4 regions of the Sinorhizobium sp. NG07B genome follow, and region 3 is predicted to be linked to each of the others. Evidence: predicted binding sites of a transcription regulator. Region 3 holds the regulator's gene; each other region holds the start of a gene.
What was found. Region 3 encodes LexA, which represses DNA repair genes until DNA is damaged. Its sites were predicted from a motif close to TGTTCNNNNTGTGTTCNG; they were not measured.

Region 1 (5,970 bases), on a different contig from region 3:
CGCGGTCGCGCGACAGGAAGCGGTCGAACAGCAGCGTGAACTTCTGCGGATCGACGTCGGTGATGCCGAGGCAGAAACAGACGGAGGAGTTGGCGGCAGACCCCCGCCCCTGGCAGAGAATGTTCACGCTGCGGGCAAATTTCACCAGCTTGTGGACGGTCAGGAAATAGGGCTCGTATTTCTTGTCGTGGATGAGTTCGAGCTCGTATTCGATCTGCCGCTTTACCTTTTCCGGCACGCCGGAAGGATACCGCTCGCGCGCACCTTCGGCGACGAGCCTCCGCAGGCTTTCGGCCGGCGTCTCGCCCGCGGCGTTTTCGTCCGGATATTGATGGCTGAGCTCGTCGAGGCTGAAGGAAAGCCGCTTGAAGAATTTGCCCGCATTGACGATCGCTTCGGGATAGTCGCGGAAAAGCCGGACCATCTCCTGCAGGCCCTTCAGGTGCCTTTCGGCATTCTTCTGGAGGAGGAAGCCGGCGCTGGCGATCGACACATGCTCGCGAATGGCGGTGACCACATCCGCAAGCGGCCGGTAGTGCGGATCGTGATAAAGTGCGTCATTGGTGGCCAGAAGCCGGACATCGAGGCTCCTGGCGAGGGCGGCGAGAACGGCGAAGTCATGCCGGTCGAAGCCGTCATAACGGGGCGCCAGGCCGAGATAGAGCCGGTTGCCGGCATGCTCCCGCAATGTCTCAAGAAGCGTGCCCAGGATTTCCGGCTGCGGCCGGCCTTCGCCCGGCATGACGATCAGCAGCAGTTCCTCCTGCCATTCGAGAAGATCGGCGAGATGAAGCGTGCAGTCGCCTTTCTTCGAACGCAGGTTGCCGGCGCTGAGCAGTCGGCAGAGATGCCCCCAGCCCTGCCTGTTCCGGGGATAGGCGAGAATGTCCGGCGTGCCATCGGCAAAGACCAGGCGGGCCCCGGGCTGGAAAGGATAATTCTCCACTTTTGCCTTGGCATGGGCCCTGACGACACCGGCCACGCTGTTGCGGTCGGCGACGCCGAGGCCTGAAAGCCCGATCTTCTTGGCAAAGACGATCATCTCCTCGGCCGGCGCCGCCCCTTCTAAAAAGGAGAAATTCGTGCGCGCTCCAAGCTCGTAGAAGATCGGCGCCTCGCTCATGCGAAAACTCCGTGCATGAACCAGCGGGCTGCCGCGACTTCCCTTCCGTAAAGGCCTTCGCGGAACAGCCAGAAACGGCGGCCCTCCTGATCCTCGACCCGGAAATAGTCGCGCGTCGGATGGTCCTCCCCGTCGATCCACCATTCGGCGGCGATCCGCTCGGGACCCTCGGCGCGGGCGACGCGATACTGGGTCTTTCGCCAGTTGAAGCTGCGCGGGGCGCCGTCCGGCACCTCGGCCGTCGCCTCCACCAGTTCGGGGTAGGCGAAAACCCGAAGCGGGCGGTTTTCCGGAAAGACCCTGTCGTCAGAGCCAGGCGGCGCCATCACCGCCGCTACATTCCTGACCGCGGCAAACCCGCCCGCCCGCTCCGGCAGGTGGCTTTCGGCAAGGCTCGCCTGCATCAGGCAATCAGGGCCGAACCGGGCGGCAACCTTGTCGATGAAGGCGGCAAGCGGCTGGCTTTCCTCGGGCACGCCGGAAAAATCCTGCTGCGCCGGATCGAGCCTTTCGCTGCGCAAAACGGCCAGCCTGAGGATTTCGAAGCCGTAGCCGGCATCGAGATCGTCATGGACCGCCTGCAGCCGTTCGCGAAAGAGCGCCGCGATGCGGCCGGCATCATTCAACGGCATGGCCGCATGCGCCCGCACACGGAATACCCGTCCGTCGACGCGAAACAGAAGAAGCTCGAACAGCCGCCCGCCTTCGCCATGCCGCTCCAGCGAAGTGCGGACGTCCTTGGCAAGGTGACGGGTCAGTTCGAGAATGTATTCCTCGTCCATCAGCGGTTCGGCGAGCCGGCGCTCGGCGGCAAAGCTCGGCACCGGCAGGCGCGGCGACAAAGGTTCGTCCGCCGCGCCTCTCGCCTGGTCGAGCCTGAGGAGAAGGAGGGAACCGAAGCGGCGGGCAAGCGGCGCGCGCGGCGCTTCGAGAAGGTCGCCGATCTGTTTCAGCCCGACGCGCTCGAGGGCTGCGGCGGTTTCCTCCGGCAGGCGGAGCGCCGCAACCGGCAAGGGTGCAAGAACCCGACCGGCCTCTCCCGCTTCGATGACGGCCACATCGCCGTAGCGGGCGGCGGCCCAGGAAAGGCCGGCTGCGGAGGAGACGGTCGCCCGCGCCTCGACGCCGAGCGAGAAAAGCCGGGACAGGAGATCGCTGACAAGCCCCTTCTCGCCGCCATGCAGGTGGGCGCAGCCGGTGATGTCGAGAAACAGGCCGTCCTTTCCGTCGAGCGCGACCAGCGGCGTGTAGCGGTCGCACCAGTCGGCAAGCCCTTCCAGAAAGGCCTGGTCGGCCGCCGGATCGGCGGCGATCACGTCGAGCGCCGGGCACATGGCGCGGGCCTCCGCCGCCCCCTGCCCGCGCTTCAGGCCGATCTTCTCGGCAAGCGTGTCGAGCGCGACGAGGCGCATGGCATTGTCGATCTTGGCGGCGAAAACGACCGGCGGATGATCAGGACGCCCGCGCGAAAGCCAGGAGGCGCCCCAGCGGCTGCGCGCGAGGCGGTCGGCCGGCAGGTGAGGAAAGTGGATCGACAGGATTCTCTGGCTGTCCGTTGGCCTGAAGAGCGGCGCTCCGGCGTTCGTCGAGGGGGTAGAAGCGGCGGTCATGGGCGTTCCATTCCAGAAAGATGTCGGCAGCGGCATAAGCCCTGCTTTTTTCGACAAGGAGGTGAAAGGCGGGATGGTCGATGCTGCCGCAAAGCACCGAGCCATCGGGGAGAGGACGTTCGCCGGCCGGCGCCGGCTTGATCTGGAAGCGGAAAAAGGCGCTGCTCGCCTCCTCCTTGCCCGCCTGGCGGAAGAGAAGCAGAGGCACATGACCCGCCCGGGCCCGGACATTGAGGCGCCGGCTCTCGCTCAAGGTGAGACAGGCGGGATTGCCGCGGATTTCCAGAACGACCGCGGCGAAGACCGGCACCGAAAGCGCCGTCTCGGCGACCCAGAGCGCATCCTTGACGGTGCGCGCCGCGACGAAGAGGAAGCGCTCCGGATCGAGCCCATAGGACTTGAGGCCGGGCGCATAGAGTTGCCCCGCCTCGCGGCAAGCGAGCGCCTGGCTGATCCAGAGCACCGGAGCGAGATGGCCTTTCTCCCTCCTCTCCTGCTGGTAGAGCACCGCAAGCGCCGCCACGAAGCCGGCGGCCGCGCCCGCATCGCGGGTTTCGGCATTGCGGATTTCCATCATCCCTTCGAGCGGCAGCCCGCCCTTGAGGAGACCGTCGAGCGGCCCGATCCCGAGCGGCAGCACCTTGTGATGCAAGGTCCCTTCACTGCCGCGCCGAAAGCCGGCGGCATCGGCCGTCTTGGCGGTCCGCACGATTCCAGGCAAGCTGCAATTTTCAATCCGTGCTATGGTGTCACGAAGGGAAAGTATGGTTTGCCGTTGCACGGCGTTCTCGGCCATGACGGTCAACTCCCATCAAATGTTCATGTTATGTTCTTATGGATTCCAGAGCTGGCAGGAAGAGTCAACAGCAAAGAATAAGAATTTATTCCTCAGCCCCGCCTGAACAGAATTCAACACTCGAAAAACAAACGGGAAATCGCTATATGAGGGCAACAAGGAGTGCCTATGGCCCGCATTGACCAGACCGATGATTGGCAGGAACGCCACGCACCGACGCTTACCACATTCGAACAGCTTGCTTTTGAAGCCTATAGCCACCTACCGGACGAATTCCGCAAGCTGACGACGGACCTCATCATCGAAGTTGCCGATTTCCCCAGCGACGACGTCTTCGAAGACATGGCGCTCGAGACGCCTTTCGACCTGCTCGGCCTCTTCGAAGGCCGCGGCATCGGCGAACGCTTCACCATGGAGACCGGCCAGTTTCCCAACCGCATCACCCTCTACCGCCGCCCGATCCTCGACTACTGGGCGGAAAACGAGGAAACACTCGGCGATATCATCACCCATGTGCTGATTCACGAGATCGGCCACCATTTCGGTCTTTCCGACGACGACATGGAGCGGATCGAGGCGAGCGTCGAGCACGTCGGCGGTTAGGGCACAAACGACCTTCCATCGATTTGCCCCTCATCCGCCTGCCGGCACCTTCGCCCCGCTCGTGGGGAGAAGGTCGCGGCAGCGGGATGAGGGGCAAGCAACCGTCGCCTAATCTTCGATCTTGCGCGCTTCCGAGACCAGCATGATCGGCACGCCGTCGCGGATCGGATAGGCGAGGCGGGCCTTTTCCGAGACCAGCTCGTGGGCCTCGGCATCGTAGCTAAGCCGCCCCTTTGTCAGCGGACAGACGAGCAATTCGAGAAGTTTCGGATCGACCCTGCTGGCGTTTGCGTCCATGGCTTCGTCTTCACTGCAGAATGTTGTCGAGATCGCCGAAATTGCGGGCGAGTACGATCTCGGTAATCGCGATCAGCGTTTCGGCCCGCGTCTTGAGATCGGGCGCTTCGAGCAGCGCCTGCTTCTCCGCCGGCCCGTAGGGCGACATCATCGCCATCGAATTGACGAGCGTACGGTTGCTCGCCCGCTCGACGCTTTCCCAGTCGGCCTCCAGCTTGTTGGCGTCGAGATAGGCGCGGAAGGCGGCGAGCAGCGCCTCGCGGTCGACGAGGGCCTCGTCGTCCGGCCCTTCGAGATCGGCCGCGAAGGGGCCGATGCGGAAGCGGCGATAGCCGCGCACGCCGGAAATTTCGGCAAACAGCCTGTAGCGGCAGACGCCGGTGAGCGAGGTGATGTAGCGGCCGTCGCCGGTTTCGGCGAAGGAGGTGATGCGGCCGATGCAGCCGACCTGGCAGAGTGCCGGCACCGGCGAGGAATCGATGTCGCTGCGGCCTTCGGCAAAGGAGGGCTGGACGATGCCGATCAGCCGGTCACCGGAGAGCGCGTCATCGAACATTGCGAGGTAGCGGGGTTCAAAGATGTTGAGAGGAAGCTGGGCACCCGGAAGCAGCAGCGCGCCCGTCAGGGGGAAGACCGGAATGATCTCCGGCAGATCCTTCGGACTGAGATAACGCGCATTTCCGACATGCATTTCCGATTGCCCCTGAAGATCGCGGCGTCCCCCATTTCATAAACGCGGGCCGCACGCTCAAGAAATGGTGCATCCCTCGAAAATCTCAAGGCAAAAGCTGCGATCGGAGACGCAAAAAACGGCTCGGCTGCCGGCTGTCTTCCGATCAGGAGAAGAGAAGAGAAGACAGCTTGCGCCGGGCGGCAATCGTCGTCGGATCCTTCGGTCCCCAGACTTCGAAGAAGGACAGGAGCTCGCGCCGGGCGGCGTCGTCCTCGAAGCTGCGGTCGCGCTTCATGATCGTCAGGAGATGCTCGGCGGCGCCGGTCCTGTCGCCCTCGACATTGCGGATCTTGGCAAGCTTCAGCCGTGCCGCGTGGTCGTCCGGGTTGTGCGCCAGTTGCTGCTCGAGAGCCACCGGATCGCCGAGCTTGCGAGCCTCCTCGATCTGATCGAGCTTCTTCGAAACAGCACCGATTGCCGCGGCTTTCGCCAGTTCTTCCGGCAGTTGCGAGAGCGCCTGGCGCGCCTCGGCAAGCTGGCCGAGCGCGATCATGCATTCGACCACGCCGGCGATCGCCTCGGTGTTTTCCGGCTCCGCCTGCAGCACGGCGCCGTAGAGTCCGGCGGCGTTCTGGGCATCGCCGGCTTCGAAAAGCGCCTTGGCGTCGGCAAGCACGGCCTCGACCTCTGCCTTGGAATCGTCGACTGCCGGGCCGGCGATACGGTCGATGAACTGCTTGATCTGGCTCTCGGGGATAGCGCCCATGAAGCCGTCGACGGGACGCCCGCCGACAAAGGCGATGACCGCCGGGATCGACTGGATGCCGAGCTGTCCGGCGATCGACGGATGGTCGTCGATGTTCATCTT
Region 2 (5,970 bases), on a different contig from region 3:
TTGCCTTCACGTTTGACGAGCGTGGCAACATCGGCGACGTCACTGGCCTCTATGGTGGTTTGCGGCAGCCGAGCATTTCCATTCCTGGCGAAATCACCAGGCTGACAGGCATCACCGATGAGATGGTGGCCGGACAGCTCATCGACATGAGGGCATTGGGAACGCTTATCGACCCCGCCGACCTGGTCATCGCTCATAACGCGGGTTTGACCGCCCGTTTTGCGATGCTTTTTCGTCGACTTTTTCAGGCAAGGCATAGGCCTGTTCCAACTCCGAGATCGACTGGTCCTCACGTGGATTCGAGGGAACGAAACTCGGCTAACTGCTTGGCCAGGCTCGCTTCTTTCATGATGGCCATGGAGCGGTCGACGACTGCTTTGCTCCGCTGGAAGCACTCGCTCGGGAAACCGCTTCCCACTCCACGACAGCATTTGCGGAGCTCTACAGCTCAAGTCAGCGCTCACGGGTGCGCATTTTTGCCGAGAACAGCCCCTTCGACATGAAGGATCACCTCAAGGCCCGCGGTTACCGGTGGTCGGACGGGAGCGACGTGCGCCCGAAATCCTGGTGGATCGAGGTCAATGAACCGGAACTGGAAGGCGAACTGCGGTATCTCAGGTCCGAAATCTATCGATACCCTGAGGCAGACCCACCAACCAAGTACCTCACTGCTTTCGATCGGTTAGGGCCTGATGGCTGTAACGCATGTGTCCCAAAGACTGTTGCGGCTGATGCATACCTGCAGTGCAGCATAAACTCTGGCGGACGGCGCTTGTCGCAGTATGATCATTTTCACCGAAGCGATGCTCCTCCTCCCGCAACGCTTCGAATTTCAGACGGCCCACTCCTCCTCCCAGTAGGACGTCTGTTGGAACAGCGGCACTCCTCCTCCCAAGTCGCTGTTCGGTTCTTTTAGGAAAGCCTGCCGCACCTCCTCCCGCGGCAGGCTTTTTTATTTCGGGGCGATGCCCGTCAGAGTCCGAGGTCAAGTTGGGACTGTGATTGCGCATTACTGATTTCGGAGGCCGTCAGCGTTGAAAGCGCGACACCGAGCAGCCTCACAGGTCGCTTGAATGGATAGACGGTTGCCAAGAGGTCCGACGCCGCAGCAAGGATTTCAGGAATGCCCGCAAACGCTGCTGACCCGGTCCGGCTCCGCGTCGCCAAGGTGAAGTCCGAGTATTTGATTTTCACGGTGACCGTCTTGCCGCTGATGCCTTGCGCCTCGCAATAGCGCCAGACCTTCTCTGCGAGCGGTTTCAGTTCCGCGGTCGCCAGATCGAGATCATTGATGTCCTCGACGAAGGTATCCTCCGCGCCCACGGACTTGCGGATCCGGTTGGGCTTCACCTGGCGCTCATCGATGCCACGGGCGATGCCATAGAAATACGGACCCGACTTCCCGAAATGCTCCACCAGGAATTCAAGCGTCTTCTCCTTGAGATCGAGTCCGGTCTCGATGCCATATTTCCGCATGCGCTCCGCAGTCGCCGGCCCGACCCCATGGAATTTCTTGACGGGGAGGGCCTCGACGAAGGCCGGTCCGTTCTTCGGCGTGATCACTGCCTGGCCGTTGGGTTTGTTGAGGTCGCTTGCCATCTTGGCGAGGAACTTGTTGTAGGAGATGCCGGCCGACGCGTTGAGGCCGGTGACGGCCTTGATCTTGGCACGGATCTCCAGCGCGATCTCGGTGGCGATGTCCATGCCTTTCAGGTTCTCGGTAACATCAAGATAAGCCTCGTCAAGCGATAGCGGCTCGATCATCGGCGTGTATTCCGCAAAGATCTCCCGTATCTGCTGGGACACCGCCTTGTAGACGTCGAAGCGCGGCGGCACGAAAATCAGGTCCGGGCACTTTCGCTTGGCGGTGACCGACGGCATTGCCGAATGAACGCCATAGGCGCGCGCCTCGTAGCTCGCCGCAGCGACCACGCCACGCGCGGCGGAGCCTCCGACGGCTATAGGCTTTCCGCGTAAATCGGGGTTATCGCGCTGCTCGACCGACGCATAAAAAGCATCCATGTCCAAATGGACGATTTTGCGAATGGGGGTGGGGCTTATGTCGTTCATGACGGCTTCAGCGATGGCGAGGGGATCGGCGCATTACCGGAGGATCTGCGCCGAAACAAATAGGGAACATACCAGCCTTTACCGCGATATCAACTGTTCGACCGACCTGACCCACGCGCGCCCCGCGAAACTACGGACCGCCGGCCGCGTTGTCATCTGTGAACATCGACGATCGGGAGGCAGACGCCGGCGCCGCTCCTCGTACGACTGGAAGGGTCCGCGAAACCAATGGCTGACAATCTTTCGAAATACCGCGCCAAACGCGATTTCAAGAAGACCAGCGAACCGAGCGGTAAGGTGCAGGTCAAGCCATCGAACCGCCGCCGCTTCGTGATCCAGAAGCACGACGCCACGCGGCTTCACTATGACCTCAGGCTCGAGCTCGACGGCGTGTTCAAATCCTGGGCAGTGACCAGGGGGCCATCGCTCGATCCTAGTGACAAGCGGCTCGCTGTCGAGGTCGAGGATCACCCGCTCGACTACGGCGACTTCGAAGGCACGATCCCCAAGGGCCAGTATGGTGGCGGCACGGTGATGTTATGGGATCGCGGCTACTGGGAGCCGGAGGGTAGGAAGTCACCTGAAGAGGCCCTGAGGAAGGGCGACTTCAAGTTCACGCTTCTTGGCAAGCGGCTGCATGGCAGCTTCGTCCTGGTGCGGATGCGCAACGATCGCGATGGCGGCAAACGGACCAACTGGCTGCTCATCAAACATCGTGACGAACATTCGGTTGAGGGAAACGGCGCGGCGATCCTCGAGGAGAACGCGACTTCCGTCGCCTCCGGCCGCGGCATGGAGCAGATCGCGGAAGGCAAGGGCCGCAAGCCACGACCGTTCATGATGGCGAATGCGGATGTAGAAGCGGATGCCGTCTGGGACAGCAAGCACGGTCTGGCGGCTGACGAGCGCAAGAAGAGATCGCGCAAGAATATCGCGACTTCCACGACAATCGACCTGCCGGGCTTCGTCGCGCCGCAGCTCTGCGAGACGCTTGCGCGGCCGCCGGCCGGCGACGACTGGCTGCATGAGATCAAGTTCGACGGTTATCGGATCCAGATGCGCGTCGCCCAGGGCAAGGTGACGCTGAAGACGCGCAAGGGTCTCGACTGGACCGCGAAATATCCAGAGATCGCCGATGCTGCATCCGAATTGCCCGATTGCATCATCGATGGCGAAATCTGCGCCCTGGACGACAATGGTGCACCCGATTTCGCAGCACTCCAGGCCGCGCTCTCGGAAGGCAAGACCGCTAACCTTGTCTACTTCGCCTTCGACCTGCTCTTCGGTGGCGGCGAGGACTTGAGGTCGATGCGATTGATCGAGCGGAAGAAGCGGCTCGAAGACTTCCTCGCTGCCGGGAGCGATGATCCGCATATCCGCTACGTCGAACACTTCGAATCCGCCGGTGACGCGGTGCTCCGCTCCGCCTGCAAGCTGTCGCTCGAAGGTATCGTCTCCAAGCAGATGGATGCGCCCTATCAGTCGGGCCGCACCGATACCTGGGCAAAGTCGAAATGCCGGGCTGGTCATGAGGTGGTGATCGGTGGCTATGCCAGGACCAACGGCAAGTTTCGATCTCTTCTGGTCGGCGTTCACCGCGGCGATCACTTCGTCTACGTCGGCCGGGTCGGCACGGGCTTCGGCGCCGAGAAAGTCGAGATGCTGCTTCCGAAGCTGAAGGCGCTCGAGACGACAAGATCGCCCTTCACTGGTATCGGTGCTCCGAAGAAGCAGGCGGAAGTGGCCTGGGTGAAGCCCGAACTCGTCGCCGAAATCGAATTCGAAGGTTGGACGGCCGCCGGCCTAGTTCGTCAGGCAGCCTTCAAGGGTCTGCGCGAAGACAAGCCAGCCGCGGAGGTCGAGACCGAAAGGCCGGCATCGCCGGCCAAGACCGACACACCCGAGCCGGCGCCGAGCGCAAGGACGAGGGCGGTTCGCCGCAAAGGGGCGAAGGCCGAAGTGATGGGCGTCCTGATCTCCAGCCCCGACAAGCCACTCTGGTCGGACGCCGGCGATGGCGAGCCGGTCACAAAGGAGGACCTTGCCCGCTATCATGAAGCTGTCGGCACCTGGCTCATCGAGCATATCAGGGGCCGGCCCTGCTCGATCATTCGGGCGCCGGACGGCATTGGCGGCGAGCAATTTTTTCAGCGACATGCGATGCCCGGCACGTCCAACCTGCTTGAGCTGGTGAAAGTCTTCGGCGACAAGAAGCCCTACCTTCAGATCGACCGGATCGAGGGGCTCGCGGCGATCGCCCAGATCGGCGGTACCGAATTGCATCCGTGGAACTGCGAGCCCGGCAAGCCGGAAGTGCCTGGTCGTCTGGTGTTCGATCTCGATCCTGGTCCTGACGTGCCGTTTGCTGCTGTGACCGCGGCCGCGCGCGAGATGCGGGATCGCCTCGACGCGCTCGGCCTCGTCAGCTTCTGCAAAACCACAGGCGGCAAGGGATTGCATGTCGTCACGCCATTCACTGTGAATAAGCGCAAGCCTCTGTCGTGGACGGAGGCCAAGGGTTTCGCGCATGACGTTTGCGAGCAAATGGCGCGCGATAATCCCGATCTTTATCTCATCAAGATGAGCAAGAGCCTCAGGAGTGGGAGGATCTTTCTCGACTATCTCCGCAACGATCGCATGGCGACCGCCGTGGCGCCGCTGTCGCCGCGCGCGCGGCCCGGCGCCACTGTCTCGATGCCGCTCAACTGGACACAGGTGAAGTCCGATCTCGACCCGAAGCGCTTTACCGTTCGCACCGTGCCTGCGCTGCTTGCGAAAACCACTGCCTGGCAGGACTATTGTGATGGCGAGCGGCCGCTCGAACAGGCGATCAAGCGCCTTGGAAAATCCAGACGGGCCGCGTGAGCACTAGGTGCCGCCCGGGTCATGACCGATGGATGAAGAAACGAAAGACCAGGCTTCCAGGCCCGCCCGTGTGGGTGCGACGACCGACCTGCCGCATGACCGAATAACGGTGGCACGGTTTCGGGAGGCGTTCCCGCGGGCGCGCTGGAGCGACAGGCTGAATGCCTGGTTCGTTCCGGGCCGCACCGCCGAAAAGCGCATCAGCCGCTGGCTGGCCGAGATGGAGGCGGAGGCCGATAGATTCGCTGATGAGAAGGGCAGGGACGCGTTCGCCTTCGATCCGATCGAAAGCCGCTATCTCGAGGCGACGACCGCCACGTTACAGATCCAGACGCCCTATTCACGGACGGTCGTCAACGAGATCCGGGAAATTCCGTATGCACGCTGGGACGCCGATCGCCGGCTATGGACCGTCCCTTACCGCTCGTTCAATGAACTCCGGAAGCGATGGCCCACGATCGAGGCGGCGGCGGAGCGCAGTGAGCCGGAAGCACGGCAGGCACGGCGCGAAGCGATCAAGGGAACGCAAGAAGACGAGGCATCCAAGGCGAGGATGAAGGAGCGGCGTCGGAAACGCTATCCCGTTCCTGCCGATTATGCTCCGCCCTTTGACCGCGCCGTCGGCACGCATGTCGGCGTCGTTTTCTTCATCGGCACTGACGGCGAGCTGGCCGACCCGGCGACGATCAGCACGTTCTACTTCCCCGCCGAAGATGGCGAGGAATATGTGTGGACGTCGTGGCGATCGGGCTCGCTCGAAGAACTGGTGACGACCTGGCCCGCACGAACGCCGCCGAACGAGCGCGAGCTCGAACGGGGTTGGTGGATGCCTGATCTGGAGGAACTGCGCGTGGCGCGGCGCAACGCCAAATCAAGGCGACGGGCCAGAGAGCGCAACGACAAGAAGGAATGCTCCCGGTGAAAAATCAGCAAACCGCGCTTGAGGTCTTCCGGAGCCTGCCTCCCGTCGAGACGCGCGAACTGGCCGGGCTTTGGAAAGGACACGGCATCCCGACGGGGCATCCATTCGACGGT
Region 3 (5,970 bases):
CTGCGATGGAGAAGGAACATTGTCAAAAGAAGGTCGCCACACCAAGTTCGGCCAACGTTTGGAAAGGAAAAGTACATTCTTTTCGTTTAAGGGGGATTCGGAAGTGAAGCTTGATTTGTATTGGGTAACAAGAATCCTTTCGTCGCCGACTCGCCGGTCCATTACGTAAGCAAGGAAGTCTGCTTGCGAATTGAATCCGGACGTTGCTTTGAACGCGTAATGAGCGGACACCTGTAGGGGAAGTAGAAGTACTCTACTCGCGCTGTCGCCGCAATTGAGTAAACCAGAGCGATTGAACGGCTGAAGTAAGGATATTTTCTCCCTCAGCACCGAAGAAAAGTCTCGCTGAAGCACCTCCTCGTCTTCACTTAACTCGATATTGAAAATGTCATATGCGCTCGATGCCAGAATTGAGCGGTCGTAGAGGCCCACAGGATCGATCGTCACAGTGCTCGGATATGGTGAACGAGAGAAGCTACCCGGCATTTGGCTCAGTATGACAGCCCCGGGGTACAAGGCGCCCAGATAGGGGACCGGGTTTTCCCACGTCAGAATTACGTCGACGGTAGGAGGCAGCCGATTGGACAAGTACTCGGCTATCCGTACGACCGCGTCACCGTGTGGGTTAGTGTGCAGGTCTGCCAGGGGATCTGATGTGCCGGCCGCTGCGTCCAGTTCCTTGCTGTCCAGAGGGCACAATTTGATATGCCTTCCCACCGAGCCGGTGTCAGGCGCAAGATAATCTGCGAATGCGACTGTAACTTCCCATCCCGCATTACCGAGTGCGTTAGCCTGCGGAATCAGTACATCTTTAAAGCAATTCTGAAAAAACAAAGGCTGCCCCTGGGAACCCCATGGGCAGTTCCATATCAATGCGCGCATTATCCACCTATTTCAACCCCAGATGAGACATTCCTCTTAGCCAACGAGCTCTCAGATGAAAAGGCTGAATCTGCGCTGGGAAAGCTTTGAATCCGCGCGACGAGTCGCTGCTAAGCCCCGATCAACATTGTGATGTTGGATGCGGCCAAGCGTATCCGCGGCCCTGTGTCGCATCGGGCGTCTGCCGGTTATCGTTAGGACGTGGCAACTCGAAACCGCCCCGCCAGATGACGGCGGCCCGATCCGAGAGCGGCGTCGAGAGGCGCCGTGGCAACGGCGGTGGAGAGGAGGGCAGGAAGGAAACGAAAAGACGTCATTGTGGGGGCTCAGAGATGTGCGGCAGCACTGTTCGACGTGTAAGCCGCGATAAGCCGCTTCGCGGATGGCATCGTTGAAAATCCGCATCGCTTCGTGCAGGTTCTCCGCGGCTTCGCGCTGTTCTTCGGTCATTATCGTATGAGCCCCTTCATTCCGCGCGCTGACGTATCGTCCGCGACAACGCCGACGTCAACCCGGCCGGGCCGGTGCTCGAAGCAGAACCAGCGTGGCTCGCCCTTGCCGGCAGCGAAGCCGAAGCCGCCCCATTTCGTGCAGCCTGGATGTTCGCAATAGTGCACGTATAGCGTTGTATCGTGCTTGGCCGCGCCTTGCTCGTCGCTCACGTCGTCACCTCATCCTGGCGCTCTGGGCAGGGCGACCAGCCGCGAGTGAAGCCCAGACCCATCGCAATCTGAGCCAGTGCCAGTTGCTCTCGTAGATGCTTGCAGTCGGCGAGGAGCGTCCGGATTGTCGCTTCCGCGTCTCCGCCATGCCAGGCAAGTGCCGATGCGACCTCATCCATCCACGCATCGAATTCGTCGATGTCGGAAGTTTGCTTCTCAGCAGACATGACGTCTCCTTCTCCGCGCACGCAACGGAGTCTTTTACCCCACGGGTTTTCCGATTGGCGGCCGCAACGCCGATGAATGTTCTTATTATGTTCTGGTTTCAGCGAGAGTCAATGCGGTTTGCGTTTGCTCCCAAAACTACTCCATTTGGGCGGCTAGACGCCCACATCGATGGGCGGCATCCTCGCGTTGGAGGATGTAATGGGAAAAGTCTTCGAGTTTGACCCGAAACAGCGCAGCAAGCGTCCTGTGAAGGGTAACGTGCCCGAACGAGCCTGGCCGAACCATCGCGACAAATGGGCACGCAAACAGCAAGGCGGTTCAGTTACCGGCATTGTTGGCGTTGCGGCGATAGCGCTGTTCGCCGCTTCTGAGTTTATACCGCCCATCGTCGGCTGCGACATTAAAGGCAATATCAGCTACCAGACTGGCGAACGCATCTATCACATCCCGGGCCAGGAGTATTACAGCGAGACGCGTATTAGCCTGTTGAACGGCGAATGGTGGTTCTGCTCTGAGGAGGCCGCGCGCGAAGCTGGATGGAGGAAGGCCCATCGATGAGGCTTTTTCCCTGATCCGCGCGTTAATTGCTCATGGCCAGAGCATCCTCGAATAAGCCGCCAGAAGCGCCGCCGGACCCTCTGCCGGCGCGGGTAGAGCCTTGCGTCGCAACGCTCGTCGATCGGCCTCCATCAGGGCGGGACTGGGCCTTCGAGGTGAAGTGGGACGGCTACCGCCTGGCCGTCCATATCGAGACCGGTCGCGTGCGGATCATCACTCGCGGCGGCTACGATTGGACGAGCCGCTTCCCTTCAATCGCTGCCGAGGCGCGGCTTCTTGGGCTGATGACCGCAATCCTCGACGGCGAGGCGGTCGTGCTCGATGAGCACGGCCGCTCTGACTTCGGCATGCTGCAGCGTGCCCTCGGCAGGAAGCCCAGTCTGCACGATCCCCGCGAAATCCTCTTCTTCGCGTTCGATCTCCTCTATCTCGACGGTCGCGACCTGCGCCGGCTGCCACTCAGCGAACGCCGGCGGCTGCTGGAGCCGATCGTCGCCGGCCGTGCCGGTGTCATTCGGCTGTCGGAGGAAGTCGAGGCGAGTGGGGAAGAGTTCTTCCGGATCGCCTGCGAGCACGGCCTCGAGGGGATTGTCGCCAAGCGCCGTGACAAGCCATATCACTCCGGCCGTCGGCCCGACTGGCAGAAGATCAAGTGCGTGCGCAGCGACAGCTTCGTGATCGTCGGCTTCGAGCCGTCAACCGTCCCCGGCGCGATCGGTCGGCTGCTGCTGGCGGCAAGGAGGAGGGGTGAGCTTGTCTATGTCGGCGGCTGCGGAACCGGATGGACGTACGCGGAGTCAGCCAAGCTGCGCGAGCTGCTCGAGGCAATCCGGACGGATTCGCCGGCGGTGAACCTGAAGAGGAAGGGGGCCGTCTTCGTCGAGCCAGTGCTGGTCGCTGAGGCCGAGTATCGCGCCTGGACACAGGATGGCAAGCTCCGGCATCCGTCGTTCAAAGGCATAAGGGAGAGGGCCGACGATGCGACGGTGTTCGAGCTCACAAACTGACGTAAAAATCGGCCCGATGGCGTTTCTGAAAACTCTGAATTCCTCTGAAAAATCAATGTGCCAAAAACGACGGAAAACGAGGTATTTTCGGCCGCTTTTTCAGAAACGATATTGATTTTATTGAAAGTGGAGGGGATTTGCAGTCCTCTGCGTCACCACTCCGCCACGAGGCCTCTCGTGCTCGTAAAATCGAGCGATGGCGGGCGTTTAAAACGAATCCATGTGGAGCGCAAGAGGGAGACGTTCAAAAAAGACGCCCACAAACAGCTTTGAACAGGCCGGAATACGAGAGCGCTTCTTGCCGGTGGCATGGCGGACGCCGAGACCAATAAACGCCGGCCGCAGTAAGCGAGATCACGGAAGGCAAAGAGAACAGTTCTGTCGTCGCGACCGCGCGAAACGACCGCACACAGGATCGGCACAGGAACCCAAATCGGCCTAGTGATAGCGCCGGATCAGACCGACGAGTTTGCCCTGAATTTTCACGCGGTCGGGTCCGAAGATGCGCGTTTCGTAAGCCGGATTCGCCGCTTCCAGTGCGATCGATGCGCCCTTGCGGCGGAATCGCTTCAAGGTTGCCTCCTCGTCGTCGATCAGGGCGACGACGATGTCGCCCGGGCTGGCGGTGCTGGCGTTGCGGATGATCACCGTGTCGCCATCGAGAATGCCCGCCTCGATCATCGAATCGCCCTTGATTTCGAGGGCGTAGTGCTCGCCGCTGCCGATCATCTCGACCGGCACGGAAATCTCGTGCGTATTGTTCTGAATGGCCGAAATCGGCACGCCGGCGGCGATCCGGCCCATGACCGGCACTGTCATAGACGCGCTCTCGACCGGTGGCGTTGGCGCCGGCTTCGGTGCCGGGGGCTTGCCGAGGCTGCCCTCGATGACGCTCGGCGAGAAGCCGCGCCGCGGCTGGGCTGGGCTCGAATAGGCTTCCGGCAGCTTGATGACCTCGAGCGCTCGGGCCCGATTGGGTAGCCGGCGAATGAAACCGCGTTCTTCCAGCGCAGTGATCAGCCGGTGGATGCCCGATTTCGACGCAAGATCGAGCGCATCTTTCATCTCGTCGAAGGAGGGCGGGACCCCGGATTCCTTCATCCGTTCATGAATGAACAGAAGCAATTCCTGTTGCTTGCGGGTCAGCATGCGCGTCACTCCAGATTCGCGAAACAAATCAAGAACAGAAACTATCCGTTCCATATGTGTTCCGCAAGCACTTAATATTCCGTGAACTCATGCGTCGAGGCGCGTCCGCTATCAGGGCGGCACGGACGGTTTGCGGGTTTCGATGGTGGTGAAGACTTGCGTGCGGCAAGCGTCACACATAGGCGAGCGTTTGCTCACCTTTGACGACGCTGTGCATCGTCTTGACAAGCCGTCCTAGTAGGCGAGGCGCAGCCCGCCGGGGCTAAGAACGTCGAAGTCGGGTTCAGGGTAGGGGCCGTACCACTGGGTGTAGGTCGTGTTGCCCGTAGCGCCTGTCGTGGCGCATCCTGAAAGTGTGAGAAGAGCGATTAAGGCGGCGGCGATCAGAGATTTGAGAGGCATGGTAGTCCCCACTTGCGGGAGTTGCCGATATGCAATGATGCCAGGTGCTAAGTCTCTCTCAAATCAGGCTCTTTGGCAAGCGAGGGGCAAGGCGGGAAGACGGCACATCGGGTGGAAAACACCGCTCCCTCTGACTTCGGGTCGCTCGCTTCTTAACGGAATTCGCGTTCGCAATGGGTCTGCTGCGAATACAGTCTGAAGTGGTGGTCGTCCGAGGGTGACGAGCCACGTCGGATCGGCCCGCTACAGAGATGTCGCTGATGTCTTAGCGATGTTCTGTTACCTATGTCTCCGGGTCGGACAAAGGTCGTTTGGTGGAGTCGAAGGGAGTCGAACCCTCGACCTCCGCAGTGCGATTGCGGCGCTCTCCCAACTGAGCTACGACCCCAGCCGTTCACCTATATAGGCGGATTTGAGCGCCCGCGCCAGTCCCTCCCGGCGTCTCGCGTGGGGAGGATCGGGGCCGTCGTGGATGTCACTCGAGGAGAATTTGCTTGAGCGTCGCGGCGTCCTCGATGAAGGCGGCGGGATCGTCATTGGCGACGAATTCCAGCATTGCAAAGCGTCGCCCGGTCCAGCGCGATGCGGGGAGGGCCGTGAGGACGCTTCGCCAATAGTCGGATGCCGATGCCAGGGGAAAACGGTTGCGATTTCGATCCCAGGCGAAGACGTGGACATGAGATACATGCTGACCGATGCGGGCGACCTCTGCGAGCGCCTCGCCGAGCTCCAGCCCGGGCCGCGGCTGCCAATAGAGATAAACATTGTCGTGGGCGATCGCGTCGATCAGGCGGCTTGCCGAGTCGGTCGTGTCAGTCAGCGATTGCGGGTGATATTCCAGCGAGACGGTCACGCGGTGGCGCGCGGCTTCGGCGCCCATGTCGCGGATCGCCTTTGCGGCATCACGTCTTTCGCCTGCGCTGTAGTCCTTTGAATCGCGCCGGCGGGTGCCTGGCCAGATGCGGATATTCGAGGCACCGAGTGCAATCGCGCTCTCGAGCGCACGCCTGAATTCGATGAGGTCGTCAGTCGGTGGCGCGACATAGGATCCGTAGGATGTCGTCAGTTCGGCCCTTGCGCTG
Region 4 (5,970 bases), 150 kb from region 3:
ATGGGATCGTCAAGCAGTCGGGCGGCTACATCTATCCCGAGTCGGAAGTCGGCAAGGGCACGACATTCCGCATCCTGTTGCCGCGCCATGTGGAAATCGCCGAGGCGCGCGAGGAAGCCGCTCCGGGTGAGGCGAGTGCCGCCGGCCCATCGGCAAGGGAGGCAGCCACGGCGCCGGCTGCACAAGCGGAGCCTACCGACCTCACCGGCGATTCTGCCGTCGTGCTCCTCGTCGAGGACGAGGAGGCGGTCCGTCGCGGCGGCAAGCGGATGCTCGAAACCCGCGGCTATACGGTTCATGAGGCGGGATCGGGCGTCGAGGCGCTGGAGATCATGGACGAACTCGACGGCGCCGTCGATATCGTCGTTTCGGATGTGGTAATGCCCGAGATGGACGGCCCGACGCTGTTGCGCGAGTTGCGAAAAAAATACCCGAACCTCAAGTTCATTTTCGTCTCGGGCTATGCGGAAGATGCCTTTGCCCGCAACTTGCCGGCCGATGCCAAGTTCGGCTTCCTGCCGAAGCCGTTCTCGCTGAAGCAACTGGCAGTGGCGGTCCGGGAAATGCTGGATTCCTGAGAGGATGGCCGACGCCTATGGGCGGCGGGCGCAAAGTCCTTCTACTTCTACTTCGCCCCGCCTGCCGCCAACGCGACGGCGATCTCGGCGGCGAGGCGCGCGTTGTTCTCGACGAGCGCAATATTGGTCTCGAGGCTCCGGCCCTCGGTCATATGAAAGAGATTGTCGAGCAGATAGGGTGTCACCGCCTTGCCGGTAATCTCGTCGCTCGCCGCATTGTCCAGAGCACGCGCGATGTAGATTTCCATCTCCTGCCGCGGAATCTGGCTTTCCTCCGGGACAGGATTGGCGACCAGCATGCCGCCATCGACGCCGAGCAGTTCGCGCATCCGCTGGAAATTCGCGATAGCCGCTGGGCTGTTCAGCATCAGCGGGCTCCGGATGCCGGAATCGCGCGACCAGAAGGCGGGGAAGGTTTCGCTGTCATAGGTGACGACCGGGACGCCCCTGGTTTCCAGCACTTCCAGCGTCTTCGGAATGTCGAGGATGGCCTTCGCGCCGGCGCAAACGACGATGACGCCGGTTCGGGCGAGTTCGTCCAGATCGGCGGAAATGTCGAAACTCTGTTCCGCGCCGCGATGGACGCCGCCGATGCCGCCGGTCGCAAAGACGCTGATGCCGGCCCGCGCCGCCGCGATCATCGTTGCGGCGACTGTCGTGGCGCCGGTACGGCGCTCGGCGAGGGCGAAGGCGAGGTCGGCGCGCGACAGCTTCATTGCGCCCTCGGTTTTCGCAAGAGCCTCAAGCTTCGCGTCATCGAGGCCGATATGAAGGACGCCGTGGATCACCGCGATCGTGGCAGGGATGGCTCCTTGGTCGCGGATGATCGCTTCGACGCTGCGCGCCATTTCGAGATTGCCCGGATAGGGCATGCCATGCGTGATGATCGTCGATTCCAGCGCCACGATGGGCGCGCCGCGCGCCTTGGCGGCGGCGACTTCATCGGAATACTCGATGGGCAGGAAAGGCGAGGAGGATTTTGTCATGGTCTTTCGCTTCTGATGAGGGGAGCGTCAGGCGGGCGGGAGTCGTCATGCATTTCCGCCTTCCGCCCGGAATTCGGCTGCGGACTTCATGACAGCATTTGGGGTTCCGGCACAAGGGCCAGCACCCGCGCGAGATTGTCCGCCGACATCTCCTCGGCGGCGGCTAGCGGCGAGTGGAGCGTCAGGACGGCGGCGGCGATGCCGCGCCGGAGGCAGCCGGCGAGATCGAAGCCGGCGAGCCGGGCAGCGAGAAAGCCCGATGCCAGCGCGTCGCCGGCGCCTGTCACGTCTGCAAGTGCGGGCAGGGCAGGCGGGATGGCCAGGCAGGCGCCTTCCCGGTCGAAGGCAACCGCTGCTTTGCCGCCGCGGGTGACGACGCCGCCGGCAAGGCCTGCAGACCGCAGCAGTGACGGCCATTCCTCTACGTCGGCGGCCGCGGCGCCGGTCAGCGCCCGCGCCTCCGCCTCGTTCATGAAGAGGAAGTCCAGGCCGGTCAGGCTTTGGCGGTACCGGACCACCTTGGCCGGGGAAACGGCGATGCCGGCAAGAATGCGGTGCGGTCCCGCCGTCGCATCGACCAGCGCCGTCAGCGTCTCTTGAGGCAGGTTGGCGTCCATGAGCACGAGATCGCTCGACGCGAGGATTTCGCGCGTCGCACGCTGCTGCAGCCGGCGTGGCGAGAACGAGCCGTAGAGATCCATGTCGGCAAGGGCGATCACCAGATTGCCGTCCTTTTCGAGGATTGCCGTATAGCTCGGCGTCTTGCGATCAAGAAAGATGAATGGGCAATCGATGACGCCGGCAGCGGCGGCCGCGGCGGCCACCAGATCACCGGCCGGATCGCCCCCGCGCGGGCTGATCATCCGCACCCGGTGGCCGAGACGCGCGAGATTCCTGGCGGCGTTGAAGCCGCCGCCTCCCGCCTCCTCGAACCAGGTTCCGGGATTACTCGCTCCAGGCACCGTCGTGCCGCTGATACGGCCGCGCCGGTCGACATGGGCGCCGCCCAGAACGGTGATTTCCCGCTTCGTCATTCGAACACCTCTATCGGCGAATCGGCGCTATGGCGAGAAGCCCGTGAGAACTGGCGCGCAGCCTGTGGAAATGCGCTACAATAGCCCGTGAACAGGAATCGAACACTCACAAGATACCTATTTTGATTCAGGGACTTGAAGTGCCATTGCCAAAATAGAACAAAGCATGTACAAAATCTCCTGCGGCGGCTTCATTGCCTCGATAGCTCCAATAACCTAAAGGTGGACCCAATGGCACAAAACTCTTTGCGGCTCGTAGAGGACAAATCGGTGGACAAAAGCAAGGCACTTGAAGCGGCTCTTTCCCAGATCGAACGTTCGTTCGGCAAGGGATCGATCATGAAGCTCGGATCGAAGGACAGCGTCGTCGAGATCGAAACCGTCTCGACCGGGTCGCTCGGCCTCGATATCGCGCTCGGCATCGGCGGCCTGCCGAAAGGCCGCATCATCGAGATTTACGGACCGGAAAGCTCGGGCAAGACGACCTTGGCGCTGCAGACCGTTGCCGAGGCACAGAAGAAGGGCGGCATCTGCGCCTTCGTCGACGCCGAACACGCGCTCGATCCGGTCTATGCGCGCAAGCTCGGCGTCGACCTCGAGAACCTCTTGATCTCGCAGCCCGACACGGGGGAGCAGGCGCTCGAAATCACCGACACGCTGGTTCGCTCCGGCGCGATCGACGTGCTTGTGGTCGACTCGGTGGCCGCGCTTGTGCCGCGTGCCGAAATCGAAGGCGAGATGGGCGACAGTCTGCCGGGCATGCAGGCCCGCCTGATGAGCCAGGCGCTGCGCAAGCTGACCGCGTCGATCTCCAAGTCCAACTGCATGGTGATCTTCATCAACCAGATCCGCATGAAGATCGGCGTGATGTTCGGCTCGCCGGAAACGACGACGGGCGGCAACGCACTGAAGTTCTACGCGTCGGTCCGCCTCGACATCCGCCGCATCGGCTCGGTCAAGGAGCGCGAGGAAGTCGTCGGCAACCAGACCCGCGTCAAGGTCGTCAAGAACAAGATGGCGCCGCCCTTCAAGCAGGTGGAGTTCGACATCATGTATGGCGAAGGCGTTTCCAAGACCGGCGAACTGATCGACCTCGGCGTCAAGGCCGGCATTGTCGAGAAGTCCGGCGCCTGGTTCTCCTACAACAGCCAGCGCCTGGGGCAGGGGCGTGAAAATGCCAAGCTGTTCCTGCGCGACAATCCCGATCTCGCTCGAGAAATCGAGATGGCCTTGCGGCAGAACGCCGGGCTGATTGCCGACCGGTTCCTGGAAAATGGCGGGCCGGAGAGCGAAGGCGACGAAGCGGCCGACATGTAAGAGCCAAACTTCAGTTTGCATGCCATCAACCGGCCGTCGATCAGATCGGCCGGTTTTTGCTGCCGTCTGGACAGCATGATATGCGGAAGATAAAAGCCTGTGGTTCCGGTGACGGCGTCATCGGCGAGGCGGCTATGCGTGGTAGACGCGGGGTTGAAGGAAAACGGCGCAATGCGCGGAAAACGCGCTGGGTTGCAGCCGGCATGTGCACAGATAGGACGCAAGATGAGCGGCGTGAATGAAATCCGGTCGATGTTTCTCGACTATTTCCGCAAGAACGGTCACGAAATCGTGCCGTCGAGCCCTCTGGTGCCGCGCAACGACCCGACCCTGATGTTCACCAATGCCGGCATGGTGCAGTTCAAGAACGTCTTCACCGGTCTCGAGCAGCGGCCCTATTCGACCGCGGCGACGGCGCAGAAATGCGTGCGCGCCGGCGGCAAGCACAACGACCTCGACAATGTCGGCTACACGGCCCGGCACCACACTTTCTTCGAGATGCTCGGCAACTTCTCCTTCGGCGATTATTTCAAGGAACGGGCGATCGAGCTCGCCTGGAGCCTGATCACCAAGGAATACGGGCTCGACGCCAAGCGCCTGCTCGTCACTGTCTACCATACCGACGACGAGGCATTTGACCTCTGGAAGAAGATCGCCGGCCTCAGCGACGAGCGCATCATTCGCATTCCGACCAGCGACAACTTCTGGGCGATGGGCGATACCGGCCCCTGCGGTCCCTGCTCGGAAATCTTCTACGACCACGGCGAGCAGATCTGGGGCGGCCCGCCCGGCTCGGCCGAGGAAGACGGCGACCGCTTCATCGAGATCTGGAACCTCGTCTTCATGCAATACGAGCAGGTCACCAAGGAAGAGCGGGTCAACCTGCCGCGGCCGTCGATCGACACCGGGATGGGTCTCGAGCGCGTCGCCGCCGTGCTGCAGGGCCAGCACGACAATTACGACATCGATCTGTTCCGCGCCCTGATCGCAGCCTCCGAGGAGGCGACCGGCGTCAAGGCGGAGGGCGATCGCCGCGCGAGCCACCGGGTCATCGCCGACCACCTGCGTTCCTCCGCTTTCCTGATCGCCGACGGCGTGCTGCCTTCCAACGAAGGCCGTGGCTATGTGCTACGCCGCATCATGCGCCGCGCCATGCGCCATGCGCAGCTGCTTGGCGCGCAGGAGCCGCTGATGTGGAAGCTGCTGCCGGCGCTTGTCGGCCAGATGGGCCGCGCCTATCCGGAACTGGTCCGGGCCGAGGCGCTGATTTCCGAAACGCTGAAGCTCGAAGAGACGCGCTTCCGCAAGACGCTCGAGCGAGGCCTGAACCTTTTGGCGGATGCTTCGGCGGGCCTTTCGGAAGGCGACCGGTTCGACGGCGAAACGGCCTTCAAGCTCTACGACACCTACGGCTTCCCGCTCGACCTGACCCAGGACGCGCTGCGGGCCAAGGGCATCACCGTCGACACGGATGCGTTTTCCACCGCCATGCAGCGGCAGAAGGCCGAAGCCCGCGCCAACTGGGCCGGTTCCGGCGAAGCGGCCACCGAGACGATCTGGTTCGAGCTCAAGGAAAAGCACGGCGCCACCGACTTCCTCGGCTACGACACGGAATCGGCTGAGGGTGTGATCCAGGCGATCGTCCGCGACGGTGCGGTCGTCGAGTCCGCCACCAAGGGCGAGACCGTCCAGCTGATCCTGAACCAGACGCCCTTCTACGGGGAATCCGGCGGCCAGATGGGTGACACGGGCGTCATTGCCACCGAAACGGGCAAGCTTGCGGTTACCGACACGCAGAAGCGCGGCGAAGGGCTATTCGTCCATTACGGAACCGTCTCGGAAGGCATCATCAAAAGGGGCGAGGCGGCCGCGCTTACCGTCGACCATGCCCGCCGTTCGCGCCTGCGCGCCAACCATTCGGCAACCCACCTGCTGCATGAGGCGCTGCGCGAGGTGCTTGGCACGCACGTGGCGCAAAAGGGCTCGCTCGTCGCCCCCGAGCGGCTGCGCTTCGACGTTTCGCATCCGAAACCGATGTCGGCCGAGGAGCTGAAG

Region 1: the regulator LexA is predicted to act here: its motif matches at 3,550-3,567, upstream of CO664_RS18635 (metallopeptidase family protein).
Region 2: the regulator LexA is predicted to act here: its motif matches at 2,122-2,139, upstream of dinB (DNA polymerase IV).
Region 4: the regulator LexA is predicted to act here: its motif matches at 2,754-2,771, upstream of recA (recombinase RecA).

What each region holds. Positions count from the first base shown of each region.
Region 1 is NZ_NWTD01000005.1:158,613-164,582, forward strand. Features, by position in the region: gene CO664_RS18625 (error-prone DNA polymerase) at 1-1,123, opposite strand, end outside; gene CO664_RS18630 (DUF6504 family protein) at 1,120-2,664, opposite strand; gene CO664_RS31235 (hypothetical protein) at 2,576-3,529, opposite strand; gene CO664_RS18635 (metallopeptidase family protein) at 3,698-4,132, shown strand; gene CO664_RS18640 (Trm112 family protein) at 4,241-4,429, opposite strand; gene CO664_RS18645 (LON peptidase substrate-binding domain-containing protein) at 4,440-5,120, opposite strand; gene trxA (thioredoxin) at 5,266-5,970, opposite strand, start outside.
Region 2 is NZ_NWTD01000003.1:970,080-976,049, reverse strand. Features, by position in the region: partial or broken gene CO664_RS14470 (3'-5' exonuclease) at 1-682, shown strand, start outside; gene dinB (DNA polymerase IV) at 973-2,070, opposite strand; gene ligD (DNA ligase D) at 2,299-4,935, shown strand; gene CO664_RS14455 (hypothetical protein) at 4,964-5,857, shown strand; gene CO664_RS14450 (DUF4334 domain-containing protein) at 5,845-5,970, shown strand, end outside.
Region 3 is NZ_NWTD01000001.1:1,676,773-1,682,742, reverse strand. Features, by position in the region: gene CO664_RS08065 (hypothetical protein) at 1-834, opposite strand, end outside; gene CO664_RS08055 (hypothetical protein) at 1,332-1,544, opposite strand; gene CO664_RS08050 (hypothetical protein) at 1,541-1,771, opposite strand; gene CO664_RS08045 (hypothetical protein) at 1,971-2,330, shown strand; gene ligD (non-homologous end-joining DNA ligase) at 2,363-3,337, shown strand; gene lexA (transcriptional repressor LexA) at 3,776-4,486, opposite strand; gene CO664_RS30630 (hypothetical protein) at 4,721-4,888, opposite strand; tRNA gene CO664_RS08025 (tRNA-Ala) at 5,201-5,276, opposite strand; gene CO664_RS08020 (sugar phosphate isomerase/epimerase) at 5,364-5,970, opposite strand, start outside.
Region 4 is NZ_NWTD01000001.1:1,531,220-1,537,189, forward strand. Features, by position in the region: gene CO664_RS07345 (PAS domain-containing sensor histidine kinase) at 1-578, shown strand, start outside; gene CO664_RS07350 (pseudouridine-5'-phosphate glycosidase) at 626-1,564, opposite strand; gene CO664_RS07355 (carbohydrate kinase family protein) at 1,651-2,598, opposite strand; gene recA (recombinase RecA) at 2,830-3,915, shown strand; gene alaS (alanine--tRNA ligase) at 4,141-5,970, shown strand, end outside.